3 regions of the Streptomyces sp. NPDC059002 genome follow, and region 1 is predicted to be linked to each of the others. Evidence: riboswitches for the same ligand, from Rfam matches in the RefSeq annotation. Region 1 holds a riboswitch; each other region holds the start of a gene.
The links. A riboswitch is a leader RNA that binds a small molecule or an ion and turns the genes downstream of it on or off. The one in region 1 is predicted to bind cyclic di-AMP.
Positions count from the first base shown of each region.

Region 2: linked by a shared signal. The riboswitch ahead of ACFWZ2_RS07000 (C40 family peptidase) and the one ahead of ACFWZ2_RS29840 (transglycosylase family protein) in region 1 are both predicted to bind cyclic di-AMP.
Region 3: linked by a shared signal. The riboswitch ahead of ACFWZ2_RS31120 (M23 family metallopeptidase) and the one ahead of ACFWZ2_RS29840 (transglycosylase family protein) in region 1 are both predicted to bind cyclic di-AMP.

Region 1 is NZ_JBHYJI010000041.1:39,277-44,069, forward strand. It holds gene ACFWZ2_RS29825 (nucleoside triphosphate pyrophosphohydrolase) at 1-101, shown strand, start outside; gene ACFWZ2_RS29830 (cytochrome P450) at 224-1,492, shown strand; gene ACFWZ2_RS29835 (transglycosylase family protein) at 1,629-2,660, shown strand; cyclic di-AMP (ydaO/yuaA leader) riboswitch at 2,855-3,003, shown strand; gene ACFWZ2_RS29840 (transglycosylase family protein) at 3,008-3,715, shown strand; gene eno (phosphopyruvate hydratase) at 4,046-4,793, shown strand, end outside.
Region 2 is NZ_JBHYJI010000005.1:74,669-79,461, reverse strand. It holds gene ACFWZ2_RS07015 (GNAT family N-acetyltransferase) at 1-362, opposite strand, end outside; gene ACFWZ2_RS07010 (ATP-dependent Clp protease proteolytic subunit) at 510-1,145, shown strand; gene ACFWZ2_RS07005 (hypothetical protein) at 1,153-1,461, shown strand; cyclic di-AMP (ydaO/yuaA leader) riboswitch at 1,779-1,984, shown strand; gene ACFWZ2_RS07000 (C40 family peptidase) at 1,988-2,461, shown strand; gene ACFWZ2_RS06995 (LysE family translocator) at 2,546-3,163, opposite strand; gene ACFWZ2_RS06990 (LysR family transcriptional regulator) at 3,306-4,217, shown strand; gene ACFWZ2_RS06985 (ATP-binding protein) at 4,234-4,686, opposite strand.
Region 3 is NZ_JBHYJI010000045.1:20,373-25,165, reverse strand. It holds gene ACFWZ2_RS31130 (MFS transporter) at 1-940, shown strand, start outside; gene ACFWZ2_RS31125 (PP2C family protein-serine/threonine phosphatase) at 1,072-2,250, shown strand; cyclic di-AMP (ydaO/yuaA leader) riboswitch at 2,472-2,619, shown strand; gene ACFWZ2_RS31120 (M23 family metallopeptidase) at 2,631-3,716, shown strand; gene ACFWZ2_RS31115 (aldo/keto reductase) at 3,856-4,793, shown strand, end outside.

The DNA.
Region 1 (4,793 bases):
TGCGGGCCGAAGCGGAGGGCGTCGACCCCGAGGCGGCGCTGCGGGTGGCGGCGAGGGCGTATCGGGATGCGGTGCTGGCGGCTGAGGGGGCGGGGGATTAGGGACCGCCCCCTCGACGGGCGGGGGACTGAGCGCCCGAAGGGGCGCGGGGAACTGCGCGACCAGCCACGATGCACCCGCAGGCATGACACCGGCCGCCCGGCGGAGCGATACCGTCGACCGCATGCACGACAAGGCCTCCGCCCCGCCCTCGCAGCCCGAGCTCTTCACCTGGGAGTTCTCCAGCGATCCCTACCCCGCTTACGCCTGGTTGCGGGAGAACGAGGCCGTCAGCAAGCAGCGGCTGCCCAGTGGGGTCGAGGCCTGGCTCGTCACCCGGTACGCGGATGCTCGGCAGGCCCTCGCCGATCAGCGGCTCAGCAAGAACCCCGCCCACCACGACGAGCCCGCGCACGTGAAGAGCAAGACCGGTATTCCGGGTGAGCGCAGCGCCAACCTCATGACGCATCTGCTCAACATCGACCCGCCGGACCACACCCGCCTCCGGCGTCTCGTCTCGAAGGCGTTCACCCCGCGCCGCGTCGCCGAATTCGCGCCGCGCGTGCAGGAGTTGACGGATCAGCTCATCGACCGGTTCGCCGAGGAAGGCACCGCCGACCTCATCCACGAGTTCGCCTTCCCGCTCCCCATCTACGCCATCTGCGACCTGCTCGGCGTCCCGCGCGAGGACCAGGACGACTTCCGCGACTGGGCGGGCATGATGATCCGGCACGGGGGAGGCCCGCGGGGCGGTGTCGCGCGGTCCGTGAAGAAGATGCGCGGCTATCTCGCCGAGCTGATCCACCGCAAGCGCCTGGACCCGGGCGACGACCTCATCTCCGGCCTCATCCGCGCCTCCGACCACGGCGAGCACCTCACGGAGAACGAGGCCGCGGCGATGGCGTTCATCCTGCTCTTCGCCGGGTTCGAGACCACCGTCAATCTCATCGGCAACGGCATGTACGCCCTGCTCACCCACCCCGAGCAGCGCGAGCGGCTGCAGCGTGCCCTGGCGGAGGGGGACACCGGCCTCCTCGAGACCGGTGTCGAGGAGCTGCTCCGCTTCGACGGGCCCGTGGAGCTGGCCACCTGGCGGTTCGCCACCGAGGCGCTGACCATCGGCGGGCAGCACATCGGCGCGGGCGATCCCGTCCTCGTGGTGCTCGCCGCCGCCGACCGCGACCCCGCCCGCTTCGCGGATCCCGACACCCTCGACCTGTCCCGGCGTGACAACCAGCACCTCGGGTACGGCCACGGAATCCACTACTGCCTGGGCGCCCCGCTCGCCCGCCTGGAGGGCCAGACCGCCCTCGCGACACTGCTGCGGCGCCTTCCGGACCTGCAACTCGCGGCGGATCCTGCCGATTTGCGGTGGCGTGGCGGGCTGATCATGCGGGGACTGCGGACGTTGCCCGTGGAGTTCACATCCGCACAGAGAACGGCACCGAACTGACGGTCCGTCAAGACTGTGACTTTCACGTGATCTCCGCTGCATCGACTTGTGACAGGCGTTCGAGTGCGACTACGTTCACGTCGACTCGGACACCTGGTGCCCGAGTTGCCGCAATAGTCTCCTGAAAGGCAACCGCATGCTCTCCGGCAATGGTCGTCACCGACGCCCCCGCCAAGCCCCGGCCCTCATCGTCGCGGCAGGAGTCACCGGATCAGCCATCGCCATCCCGCTGCTCGGCGCGACCAGCGCGAGCGCCGCCGACACCGCGACGTGGGACAAGCTCGCCGAGTGCGAGAGCGGCGGCGCGTGGAGCGCCAACCCCGGCAACGGGTATTACGGAGGACTCCAGTTCTCGCAGGAGATGTGGGAGAACTACGGCGGCCTCGACTACGCGCCGAGCGCCGACCAGGCGTCCAAGTCGCAGCAGATCGCCGTCGCCGAGAGCGTCCTCTACGACCAGGGCACGGCCGCGTGGCCGAGCTGCGCCCCGATCGCCGGACTCACCGACGGCGGTGCCGCGGCCGACGTGGACCCGGGTGCCCCGATGACGCCCGAGCCGTCGGACCCGACCGGCTCCGGCGAGACGGACAAGCCCACCGAGAAGCCCTCCGAGAAGCCTGCTGAGAAGCCCTCGGACTCCGCGGAGCCGTCCGACGACGCGAGCGGGCCGGCGGACTCGGGTGAGGCGTCGGACGACTCCGGGGATGCCCGCGACAAGAATCACGACGAGCCCGGCAAGGGTGACAAGAACGACAAGGGCAACAAGGACGGCGAAGGCGCGGCGGACGGCAAGGGCGACAAGGACGGCAAGGACGCCCCCGGCAAGTCCGGAGAGAAGGACGCCACTTCGCCCGCGCCCGAGGACTCCACCGCCCCCTCCGGCGACTCCGCGCCCGGCCGCCACCGCGGCGACCGCGCCGACGAGCAGCCCTCGGGAGACGACGGCAAGGACCGTCCGGGGCGGCACGCCTCGCGTGGCGAAGGACGGACGGACAAGGTCGCCGACGGGACGTACACGGTGCGCTCCGGAGACAACCTCTCGGCGATCGCGGACGACCTCGACGTCGACGGCGGCTGGCCCACGCTCTATGCCGAGAACAAGAAGACCGTCGGGGCCGACCCGGACCTCATTCTCCCCGGTCAGAGCCTCGATTTGGGCGAAAAGTAAGGGAAGTTGACGAAGAGTCGGGTGGGGGCTTCGCGTCGTATGTCCGGTTTGGCGCGAGTGAGAGATGGGTCTCAGAAGACCTGATCGTCTTTGAAATTCGGTGGATTGCGTGTCTACGGTCGTGACCGCTCGCCACTGCGGGCCCCGCCGGTCGGTACGCCGAATCCTGCCAACGGCCGGACGGGAACAGTCGTCGCTCAAGAGCGCCGTAGGCAGGAGCGGGGGACCCAAGGTAAGTGCCGGAAACGGCTAGGGGTGAAGTCGCGCTCTAGGAAGCGCGGCCGGGCAACCACATCGGCCCGAACCCGACAGCTCACCTCGCAGGCGTCGGTGTAGGGGATCAACTCATGCTGCTTTCCGGCAAGGGCAAGCACCGTCGCCCGTCCAAGGCCACCCGCGTCGCCACGCTCGTCGGTGTGACCGGCGCGGCCGTCGCCGCCCCGCTGATGGCGGCCGGCTCGGCCAACGCCGCCACCGGCCAGGAGTGGGACGCCGTCGCCCAGTGCGAGTCCGGCGGCAACTGGTCCATCAACACCGGCAACGGCTACTACGGCGGCGTGCAGTTCTCCGCCTCCACCTGGGCCGCGTACGGCGGCACCAAGTACGCGCCGACCGCCGACAAGGCCTCCAAGGCCCAGCAGATCGAGATCGCCGAGAAGGTCCTCGCCGGTCAGGGCAAGGGCGCCTGGCCGAGCTGTGGCGTCGGCCTCTCGGGCGCCGCGTACAACGGCGGCGGCTCGCAGGAGCAGGCCAAGCCGCAGCAGCAGCCGAAGCCGCAGCCGCAGCAGACCCAGCAGCAGGCTCCGCAGCAGCAGGCCGCGCCGAAGCCGCAGCCCACGCCGCAGGCCGAGACCAAGAAGACCGTCGAGACCCCGACCGGCAAGACGGTCAAGAAGGGCGACGGCGAGTACAAGGTCAAGTCGGGCGACACCCTGTCCAAGATCGCCGAGGACCACAAGGTCAAGGGCGGCTGGCAGAAGGTCTACAAGCTCAACGGCGACATCATCGACGACGCCGACTTCATCTACCCGGGTCAGCAGCTGCACCTCAGCTAAAGACCCGCGAGCGGCCGTGCCTCGGCGGACGCACGGCCGCTTCCCCCGTCCCCACGGGCTCCCCGCCCCGGTGCGCGTATCCCCCGTACGCACCGGGGCGGGGCCGTGTCCGGCGCCGGAAGGCCCGCGGCCTTGGCCCCGTGTTCGCCCCTAGCGAGCTACCGGCCAGTAGAAACACGGGCTTCCGTCCCGTTTCCCAGGTATTTGGGCCCTCGCCCGTCCCACGGGACGGGCGGTCGGCTGGCCGAAGCTCCGGAGCCCGTTAGGCTCGTGAGACGCAGGGCCGAAGCGGCCCCGCGTAAATGCGTCACATCCCAGAAGGAGATGCTCGTGCCGTCCATCGACGTCGTCGTAGCCCGGGAAATCCTGGACTCCCGAGGCAACCCCACGGTCGAGGTCGAGGTCGGCCTCGACGACGGCAGCACCGGTCGTGCCGCCGTCCCGTCGGGTGCCTCCACCGGTGCCTTCGAGGCCATCGAGCTTCGCGACGGTGACCCCAACCGTTACCAGGGCAAGGGTGTCGAGAAGGCCGTCCTCGCCGTCATCGAGCAGATCGGCCCGGAGCTCGTCGGCTACGACGCCACCGAGCAGCGTCTGATCGACCAGGCCATGTTCGACCTGGACGCCACCGACAACAAGGGCTCGCTCGGCGCCAACGCCATCCTCGGCGTCTCGCTCGCCGTCGCGCACGCCGCCTCCGAGGCCAGCGACCTGCCGCTGTTCCGCTACCTCGGCGGCCCGAACGCGCACCTGCTGCCCGTCCCGATGATGAACATCCTGAACGGTGGGTCGCACGCCGACTCCAACGTCGACATCCAGGAGTTCATGATCGCCCCGATCGGCGCGGAGTCCTTCTCCGAGGCGCTGCGCTGGGGCACCGAGGTCTACCACACCCTCAAGTCCGTCCTGAAGAGCAAGGGCCTGTCCACCGGCCTCGGCGACGAGGGCGGCTTCGCCCCGAACCTGGACTCCAACCGCGCCGCGCTCGACCTCATCCTCGAGGCCATCAAGCAGGCCGGTTACGTCCCCGGCGAGCAGATCGCGCTCGCCCTCGACGTCGCCGCGTCCGAGTTCTACA
Region 2 (4,793 bases), on a different contig from region 1:
CCTTCGGCGTCCGAGACCAGGAGCGGCAGGGGCGCGGGAGAGGGCTCGGCCAGGCGGTCGGGGAAGGTGAAGCACGGGCCGCCCTGGATCCGTGCCGCGTCGCCCGGGGTCTCCAGGGCCGCCGCGAGCCGGGTCAGCGCGGCCGGTATCTCTTCCGGTGTGTACGGCTGTGCCGCGACGTCGACCGGACCCGGATCCTCTACGCCGGGACCCAGCGCCAGCAGACGTGCCCGCGGCGACCAGGACCACACGGCGCGCACCGACGGGTCCGTCACGGTCGCCCGGTCGCCGACCGGCCGGGTGCCGAGGCCGTGGATGACGTCGACTTCGAGCGCGAGCAGATCCTTCTCTTCCTTTTGCATGGCCCGTCGAGGGTACGCGGGGCACCGCCCGTGCCGCGGATCCGGTGGCCCCACTCCCTCCATGAACGTACGTCCTGTACATTTTTTACAGAGGCCCTGGCCCCTCCACGAACGGCGCCAGGTCGACCCCACGAAAAGAGGCGTGCCATGAACCGTCCGTCCGCCCGTTATGTCCTGCCCCAGTTCACCGAGCGCACGAGTTCGGGGACGCGGACCCTGGATCCGTACTCGAAGCTCCTCGACGAGCGGATCGTCTTCCTCGGCACCCCCATCGACGACACGTCGGCGAACGACGTGATGGCGCAGTTCATGCACCTCGAATACCAGGCGCCGGACCGCGACATCTCGCTGTACATCAACTCCCCCGGCGGCTCGTTCAGCGCGATGACCGCCCTCTACGACACGATCCAGTTCGTCAGCTGTGACGTGGAGACGACCTGCCTCGGCCAGGCGGCGTCGGCCGCCGCCGTGCTGCTCGCCGCGGGCACGCCCGGCAAGCGGTTCGCGCTGCCCGGTGCGCGTGTGCTCATCCACCAGCCGTCCGTCACCGAGCCGATCCAGGGACAGGCCAGCGACCTGGCCATCCAGGCCGACGAGATCCTGCGCACCCGGCGGCTCCTGGAGGAACTCCTCGTACGGCACACCGGGCAGAGCCCCGAGCGGATCAGTGCCGACATCGAACGGGACAAGATCCTCGACGCCCCCGCGGCCGTCGAGTACGGGCTCGTGGACCGCATCATCCCGACCCGCAAGACCTCGCTCGCCGCGCGCGACCCGAGGTGAGGCCGAGATGCTGCCGCCCGAACTCCCGCCCCTGCCGGCGCTGACGCGCGCCGAGGCCGAGCTGATCGACCGCTACCTCGAAGTCGTCGATCTGGTCGGCCGGATCAATCCGGCCCGCGCCGAGCACACCTACGGCGGGCTGCGCGCCGCCCAGGCCCTGGTCAGCAGGGCGACGGCTCTGCGGGACGCACTGACGCTGATGCATCAGCGCGGCGAGAGCGAGGTGCATGCGCCGACGCTGGCCCAGGCGCTGCGCGTGCTCGACGGCGAGCGGCGGGCCCGGCGGGTCACCGTGCCGCCGCTGCCGGGGAGTTGACCACGGCGAACCGCTCGCGGGAACGTCCGGGCCGCCTTCGAAACGGACCAGGCGGGGTCCCCCGTATGGCGTAGCCGAGGGTCCGTCAGGCCGTGGTCGAGAGTTGCGCCAGGTGTGTACGACGCGCGCGGAATGCTTCATTCCGGTGCTGGTCGAACCATCGTCAGCCACGGGGACCCAGACCCCATTTCGACAGTGTCCACCCGAACGGGTCAGTCGTGAGGAGCCTCACAAAACACCGTTTCGGCTCGGTTTTTTCGCCCTTGTCGGGTCAAGATCCCTTCCGACGACAAGCCCCCGCCACAGCGGTGGGGCGGTCCGGGCGGACGCCGAGTCCTGCCGCCACCCGGATGACCGGTCGACATGGGTGCAACGGCAGGAGTGGAGGACCCAGGCATGACGGGCCCGTCCGGGAAGTCCGGACGACGCCCTTGGGGTGAAGCCGCAGAGCACGACGCGGCCGGGCATCTTCGCCTGCCCGAACCCGACAGGTCATCCTTCACAGGCGGCTGACGAAGGGTTGCGCATGACTGCGCTGAATCATGTTCCGTCGCTGCTCACCAGGACCGGTGCCGCATCGGCCCTGACGCTCGCCGTAGTAGGCGGCACCATGGTGGCCCCCGGGCTCACCGCGGAAGCGGAGGCAGCAACACACGGGACGAAGGCGCTCAAGATCGCAGCGTCCAAGAAGGGCTCCCCCTACCGCTACGGCGCCGCGGGGCCCAACCGGTTCGACTGCTCGGGCCTCACGCTCTATTCGTTCAAGAAGACGGGCAAGAAGCTCCCGCGCACCGCCGCCGCGCAGTACAACAAGACCAAGCACATCAAGAAGTCGCAGCGCACCAAGGGCGACCTGGTGTTCTTCCACTCCGGCCGGAACGTCTACCACGTCGGGATCTACGCGGGCGACGGCCGCATATGGCACGCGCCCAAGCGCGGAACCGTGGTGCGTCTGGAGAAGATCTGGTCCAAGAGCGTCTGGTACGGCCGGGTCCGCTGACCCGCGCCGCGCCGACGGTCCCCGAGCACTCCGGAGTGCTCGGGGGCACGCTCCGAACCGCCGCACCCGACCGCCCCGATGGCCTCAGGCCAGCAACGGCTCCACCAGGAGCACCAGACCCAGCGCGCCGAGCGCCGCACCGGTGGCCGCCTCGATGGCGCGGGCCGTACGAGGCCGTCGCAGCCACGTGCCGAGCCGGTCGACCAGCAGCGCCACCACCGGGAACCACAGCAGGGCGAACGCCACGACGATGGACGCGAGCAGCAGCGTCCGCGGCATCGCGGGACTGCCCGCGGGCACGAACTGGGGCAGCACGCTCAGGAACGTGATCGACGCCTTCGGGTTGAGGGCGTTGGTGAGGAAGCCCTCCCGCAGAGCCCCGCCCCGCACCACGGGTGCCTCCGGCGCCGCTTCCCGCGGCCGCGCCGCGGACCGCAGCGCGCGGTAGGCGAGGTACAGCACATAGGCGGCACCGATCAGTTGGAGCGCGCGGAAGAGCGCGGCCACGGCGGCGAGCACCGCCGCGACGCCCGCGACCGCGAGGGCCGTGTGCACCAGGAGCCCGCCCGCGACCCCGACCGCGCTGGCCACACCGGCCCGCCGTGAGGCGAGGGAGTTGCGTACGACGACGGCGAAGTCGGCGCCGGGCATGGCGACCATGCCCGCCGCGAACAGGGTGAAGGCGACCAGTTGTGCGTCCATGGCGCCAAGACTGCCGGGACCGAGCCTTCAACGGGTATGTGCAATATCCTGAGCCTGCCTTAAGCAGACGTTTAAGCTCCGGCTTCCGGGCGCCCCGCCGCCCTTCGCCGTACGCACGTACTCCGCGCCGCAGGGAGCTGCCATGTACGACCCCACGCGGCTCGCCGCACTCGTCGCGGTCTCCGAGGCCGGTTCGATCACCCGGGCCGCCGAGCGCCTCGGCTACACCGTGCCCGCCCTCTCCCAGCAACTCGCCAAGCTGGAGCGGGAGGCCGGGACCGGGCTGCTCGTGCGGCACCATCGCGGGGCGCGGCTGACCGGCGCGGGCGAGCTGCTCGTGGCCAGGGCCCGCCGGGTGCTCGACGAGATGGAACGCGCCCGGCACGAACTGGCGCAGGTCGCGGGCCTGTCCGGCGGCAGGCTGCGCGTCGGCACCTTCCCGACGGGCGGCATCCATCTGCTGCCGCCCGTCCTGACCGCGTTCCGCAGGGCCCACCCGGACGTGGAACTGACGGTCGCGGGCTATGAACCGCCGCTCGGCGTCGCGGCCGTGGCGGCGGGCGAGGTCGACCTGTCCCTCACCCACGCGTACGAACCCGCCGACGCGACGCCGCTGCCCGCCTCCGTGTCGGCCGAGCCGGTCCTTGTCGAGGAGCTGGTCCTGGTGACGCAGCCGGGGCACGCGCTCGCGAGCGGCACGTCACGGCTGCCGCTCGACGCGCTCGCCGGGCAGCCGCTGATCAGCATGGCGCCGGACCATCCGCCGCGGCAGGCCGTGGAGCGCGCCCTCGCGCGGGCCGGTGCGACGCCCTCGGTGGTGGTCGAGACGCCGGGCTACGCACTGGTCTGCGCGCTGGTCAGCGCCGGGCTCGGCATCGCCGTGGTGCCGGAGATGGTGGCACGCACCGCCGCGACCCCGGTCGGGATGCGGCCGCTGGCGCCCGGCGATCTGAGGCGCACCATCTCCGTCGTCCACCGCACCGACGAGTCGGGCGCCGCGGCGGACTCCTTCCGTGCGCTGCTGCGCGGGGCCTATGGACGCTCGGCGGGCTGAACCGGCGGCGCGGGGGTCAGCGGGCCGCGTCGCGGTGTCTGTCCTGCACAGGCGCCGTCCAGGGCAGGGCGATCCAGACCGTCTTGCCGCCCTCCTCGGTGGGGCTGACGGACAGCCGGCCGCCGCACTCGGCGGCCAGCCAGCGGATGATGACCATGCCGCGGCCGTTGTCCTGCTGGACGGCGGCGGGCAGCCGCTTGGGGTAGCGGGGGTGGCTGTCGGTGACGCCGATGCGCAGCTGCTCGTCCCGGTCGAGCTCCAGGTCCACGGTGAAGGTCGGCGACTGGCCGAGGGTGTGCTGCACGGCGTTCGTGGCGAGCTCGGAGACGATCAGCCTGATCGTGTCGGTTACTTCGTCCTCCCCTGGCAGGCCCCATTCCAAGAGCACCCGAGAGACGAATTTCCTGGCCGCGGAAACCGAGGCAGGATCGCTCGGCAGGGTGACGGATGCTTCCTGGTGATCTGCCATGGCGACGCTGTCCCTTTCCCACCGGGACTGGTCTCGCCGACTCGTGGCGGATGACTCGAGGACAACCCCGGACTGGTGCTTCGCGCCAGCCTGCCACTCCTTGGCCG
Region 3 (4,793 bases), on a different contig from region 1:
CGACACCCTTCCCGTGCTGATCGCCGCCTCGGTGGCGACGGGGCTCGCGGGGGCGCTGTTCAACCCGGCGGTACGGGCGTACGTCGCAGCGGAGGCCGGGCCGCCCGAGCGCCGCGTGGAGGCGTTCGCGCTGTTCAACGTCTTCTACCAGACGGGCATCCTGCTCGGACCGCTCGTCGGACTCGCCCTGACCGGCTTCGACTTCCGGCTCACCTGCGCGGTGGCCGCCGTGCTGTTCGCGGGACTCTCGGTGGTGCAGGTGCTCCGGCTGCCCGCACGACGGGGAGGCGCGGCCGCGCAGGAGAGCGGGCAGTGGCGCGTGGTGCTCGGCAACCGGTCGTTCTGGCTCTTCTCGCTCGCCATGACCGGGTCGTACGTCCTGTCCTTCCAGGTCTATCTCGCGCTGCCGCTGTCCGTGGAGCGGCTGCTCGGCGAGGGCACCGCGGGCACCGTCGCGACCAGCTCGCTCTTCGTGGTGTCCGGACTCGTCGCGCTCCTCGGGCAGCTGCGCATCACCGACTGGTGCCGGCGCACCTGGAGCCGTGAGCAGTGCCTGGTCGCCGGGCTCGGGCTGATGGGCGCGGCGTTCCTGCCGCCCGCGCTCGGCGGCTCCGGGTACGTCGGGGTCGCCGGTCTGCTGCTGTGCGCGGCGGCGCTCGCCGCGGCGACCGCGGTGCTCTACCCCTTCGAGATGGACACCGTCGTCTCGCTCGCGGGGGACCGCTGGGTGGCCACGCACTACGGCCTCTACAACACCGTCTGCGGCATCGGCATCACCGCGGGGAACCTCGGCATGGGCGCCCTGCTCGACGCCACCCGCGAGCTGCCCGCGCTGCCCTGGGCGGTCCTCGCGGCGGTCGGCGTGTGCTGCGCCGCGGCGCTGCGCGGACTTGCCAGATCGGGGCGGCTCGCACCGGTGCCGGCCGCGACCGTGAGCTGATCCGCCGCGGCCGGGTGCGGGCCCCGGGTTAACCCGGTCGGCCCACACCAGGTCGCACCCGCACCGCGCTGCGGGAAGCCTGAGTGCAGCGCAGCGCGGTGTTGGGCGCGGAGTCGGCAGGAGAGCGAGCGGTGGGGCAGCGAGGAGGACGCGAGGACGGCCGTGGGGGGAAACGGGGCGAACGGGTCGACGACAACGGCACCACCGCGCACGAATGGGCCTTCGTCAGGGCGCTGCCCTTCCTGCTCCTGATCGCCGGGGTGGTGTACGACGCGTCGACGCCGCCCGAGTTCACCGCGGCCCCCCTGTTCACCGCCGCCCCGCTGATCGCGGCCCCCTTCTACTCGCTGCTCAACACCGTCCTGACCGGCGCCGCCGCCTCGGTCGCCGTCCTCGTCCTGCACTACGGCAACGCGTTCGACAGCCATGTCGAGGCCATCACCGAGCTGATCACCGTCATGACGGTCGCCGCCCTCGCGATCGTCATCAACCGCGTCGTGCGCCGCGGCAACGCCCGGCTCGCCACCGCGCGCTCCATCGCCGAGGCCACCCAGCGCGCCGTCCTGCCCGAACCCGATCCGCGCATCGGCGGGCTCGACATCGCGGCGCGGTACGAGGCCGCGCAGGCCGACGCGTTCATCGGCGGGGATCTGTACGCGGTGCAGGACACCCCGCACGGCGTACGGCTCATCGTCGGCGACGTACGCGGCAAGGGCATGGGCGCGGTGGCCGCCGTCGCCGTGGTCATCGGGTCCTTCCGGGAGGCCGCCGAGCAGGAGGCCACGCTGGAGGCGGTGGCGCAGCGCCTGGAGCGGGCGCTCGCCCGCGAGGGCACCCGGCGCGACGGGCTCGACGCGTTCGAGGGGTTCACCACCGCCGTCCTCGCGGAGATCCCGTACGGCGAGGGCGCCGTACGGCTCATCAACCGCGGGCACCCGGCGCCGCTGCTGCTGCGCGGGGACGGCCGCCTGTGGGTGCTCTCCGCGAGCGAGCCCGCGCTGCCGCTCGGCATGGGCGATCTGGGGGCCTGGCCGGACCGGGCGGACGAGACGGAGTTCCCGCCAGGGGCGACGCTGCTCTTCTACACGGACGGCCTGTCGGAGGCGCGCGATGTGGCGGGGGTCTTCTACGATCCCGCGGACCGGCTCGGCGGCCGGATCTTCCCGGGCAAGGACGGTCCGCACGCGCTGCTCGCCACGCTCGTGCAGGAGGTGCGGCGGCATACGGGGGGCGGGGCGACGGACGACATGGCGCTGCTCGCGGTGCGGCGGCCCGTCGTGCGGGAGCGGGATGTCACCGACGGTGAGTGAGGAACACCCCTCCGCATAGAAACTGACGTCCTGTCAAGGGAATGTGAAGCTCCGGTGTGCATGAATCCGGGGTCAACTCGCCCCGTTCCGAACCCGCGTGTCCCGTTAAGTACGGGCCAAGAGCGTTAACGATCAGTCGGAACGGCTTGGATTCCACCCCCGCCGTCTATTAACGTTCGATAACGCAGCGCGGTCGTCCCAGCCGTCACTAGAGGCGGCTCCGTGCGCACGCGCCTAATCCCGCAAGGGAGCCGGGGAACCACCAACTTGGGGTGAATCGGGCCTCTGCGCATCCGTGCCAGATGTCCGTAGGAGACCTTCCTGCTCCGAACCCGTCAGCTAACCCGGTAGGCGAGAAGGAAGGAAAGGAGTGCGCCCCAGTGGCGTCCAACCGGCCTGCCCCCCAAGCTCCGTACATACCGAATGACGACGACTTCGGTGGCTACGACCAGGAGACCTGGGAGGAGTGGAACCCCACCGAGGAGTCCATCCGTCCCGTCCGCGGCAGGCACCGTGTGCACAAGAAGAGCGGCGGCGGACTCGCCCGCAGCTCCACCGTCCTCGGCGTCGGCGTCATAGCCGCCGTCGGCGCGGGCGGCATCGCCACCGCGCAGGGCGGCAAGCCGCCGGTCTCCATATCCATGCCCGACCTGCCGGGCGTCGGCGCCGTCGCCGACTCGCTGCCGGAGGCCAAGTCCCTGCCGGGCGTGGGCTCCTTGATGTCCGACGACTCCGCGGACTCCGCCGACACGGACATCCGCACCGCCGCCGCGCCGCTCACCGCCGCCGGTGTCACCACCGCCGACGCCGAGCAGGGCACCACCGACGCGGGCGAGGCCCTGCGCAGCCGCATCATGCAGCAGGCCGAGAACCAGCAGCACCAGGCCGACGAGGCGGTACGCACCGCGGCCGAGGAGGCCGCGGGCAAGAAGGCCGCCGAAGAGGCCGCCGCCCAGCAGAAGGCCGCGGAGAAGGAGGCGGAGGCCAAGGCCGCCGCCAAGAAGAAGAAGGAAGAAGCGGCCAGGAAGGCCAAGGCCGAGGCCGAGCGCCTCGCGAAGCTCGCCAAGAGCTACGCCATCCCCACCTCCTCGTACACCCTGACCTCGCACTTCGGCGACGCGGGCGCCATGTGGTCCTCCGGGCACCACACCGGCCTCGACTTCGCCGCCCCGACGGGCACGCCGCTCAAGGCCGTGCACACCGGCACCGTCAAGGAGGCCGGCTGGGCGGGCGCGTACGGCTACCGCACCGTCCTGGAGCTCGAGGACGGCACGGAGATCTGGTACTGCCACCAGTCCTCGCTCAATGTCAGCGCGGGCCAGAAGGTCACCACCGGCGACGTCATCGGACGCGTCGGCGCGACCGGCAACGTCACGGGACCGCACCTCCACATGGAGGTCCACACGCCCGACGGCACCGGGATCGACCCGCTGGGCTGGCTGCAGAGCAAGGGCCTGAATCCCTGAGCCCGTTGAGCTCCTGAACCCCTGAGCCCGTTGAGCTCCTGAACCCCGGCGGTCCTGGCGACAACCCCCCGACGTCAGGGCTGCCGGTCCGGTGCTCCCTACACGGAATTCCGTTTCCGGCAGGCGCGTTGAGCACCACATGACTTCTCTTCGCACACTTGGCTCATCCGACCTCGAGGTCTTCCCGCTCTCCCTGGGCGGCAACGTCTTCGGCTGGACCGCGGACCGGGCCGCGTCCTTCGACGTCCTGGACGCCTACGCCGCCGCGGGCGGCAACTTCATCGACACCGCGGACGCCTACACGTTCTTTGTGGACGGCAACAAGGGCGGCGAGTCCGAGACCCTCATCGGCGAGTGGATCGCCGAGCGCGGCAACCGCTCCGACCTCGTCATCGCCACCAAGGTCGGCGCCCTCCCCGAGTACAAGGGCCTGTCCGCCGCCACCATCAAGGGCGCGGCCGACGCGTCCCTCCAGCGCCTCGGCACCGACTACATCGACCTCTACTACACGCACTACGACGACCCCTCGGTCCCCGTGGAAGAGTTCATCGGCGCCCTCGACGAGCTGGTGCGGGCGGGCAAGGTGCGTGCCATCGCCGCCTCCAACATCTCCCCCGAGCGGCTCCAGGAGGCCCTCGACTTCTCCGACCGCGAGGGCCTCGCGCGCTACGTCGCGCTGCAGCCGCACTACAACCTCGTCTCCCGCGACACCTACGAAGGCTCCCTCCAGCAGGTCGCGTCGCGCTCCGGCATCGCGGCCGTCCCGTACTTCGGGCTCGCGGCCGGCTTCCTCACCGGCAAGTACCGCCCGGGTACCCCCGTCGAGAGCGCGCGCAGCTCGCGGGCCGAGGAGTACGTGGGGACCGAGCGGGGCGACCGCGTCCTCGCCGCCCTCGACGAGATCGCCCAGGCGCACGACGCGCAGGTCGCCACCGTGGCGCTGGCCTGGCTCGCGGCACAGCCCACCGTGGCCGCGCCGATCGCCTCCGCGCGCACGGTCGAGCAGCTTCCCGCGCTCCTCGCGGTGGCGGACCTGGAACTGACGCCCGCCGAGATCTCGACGCTGAACGCGGCTTC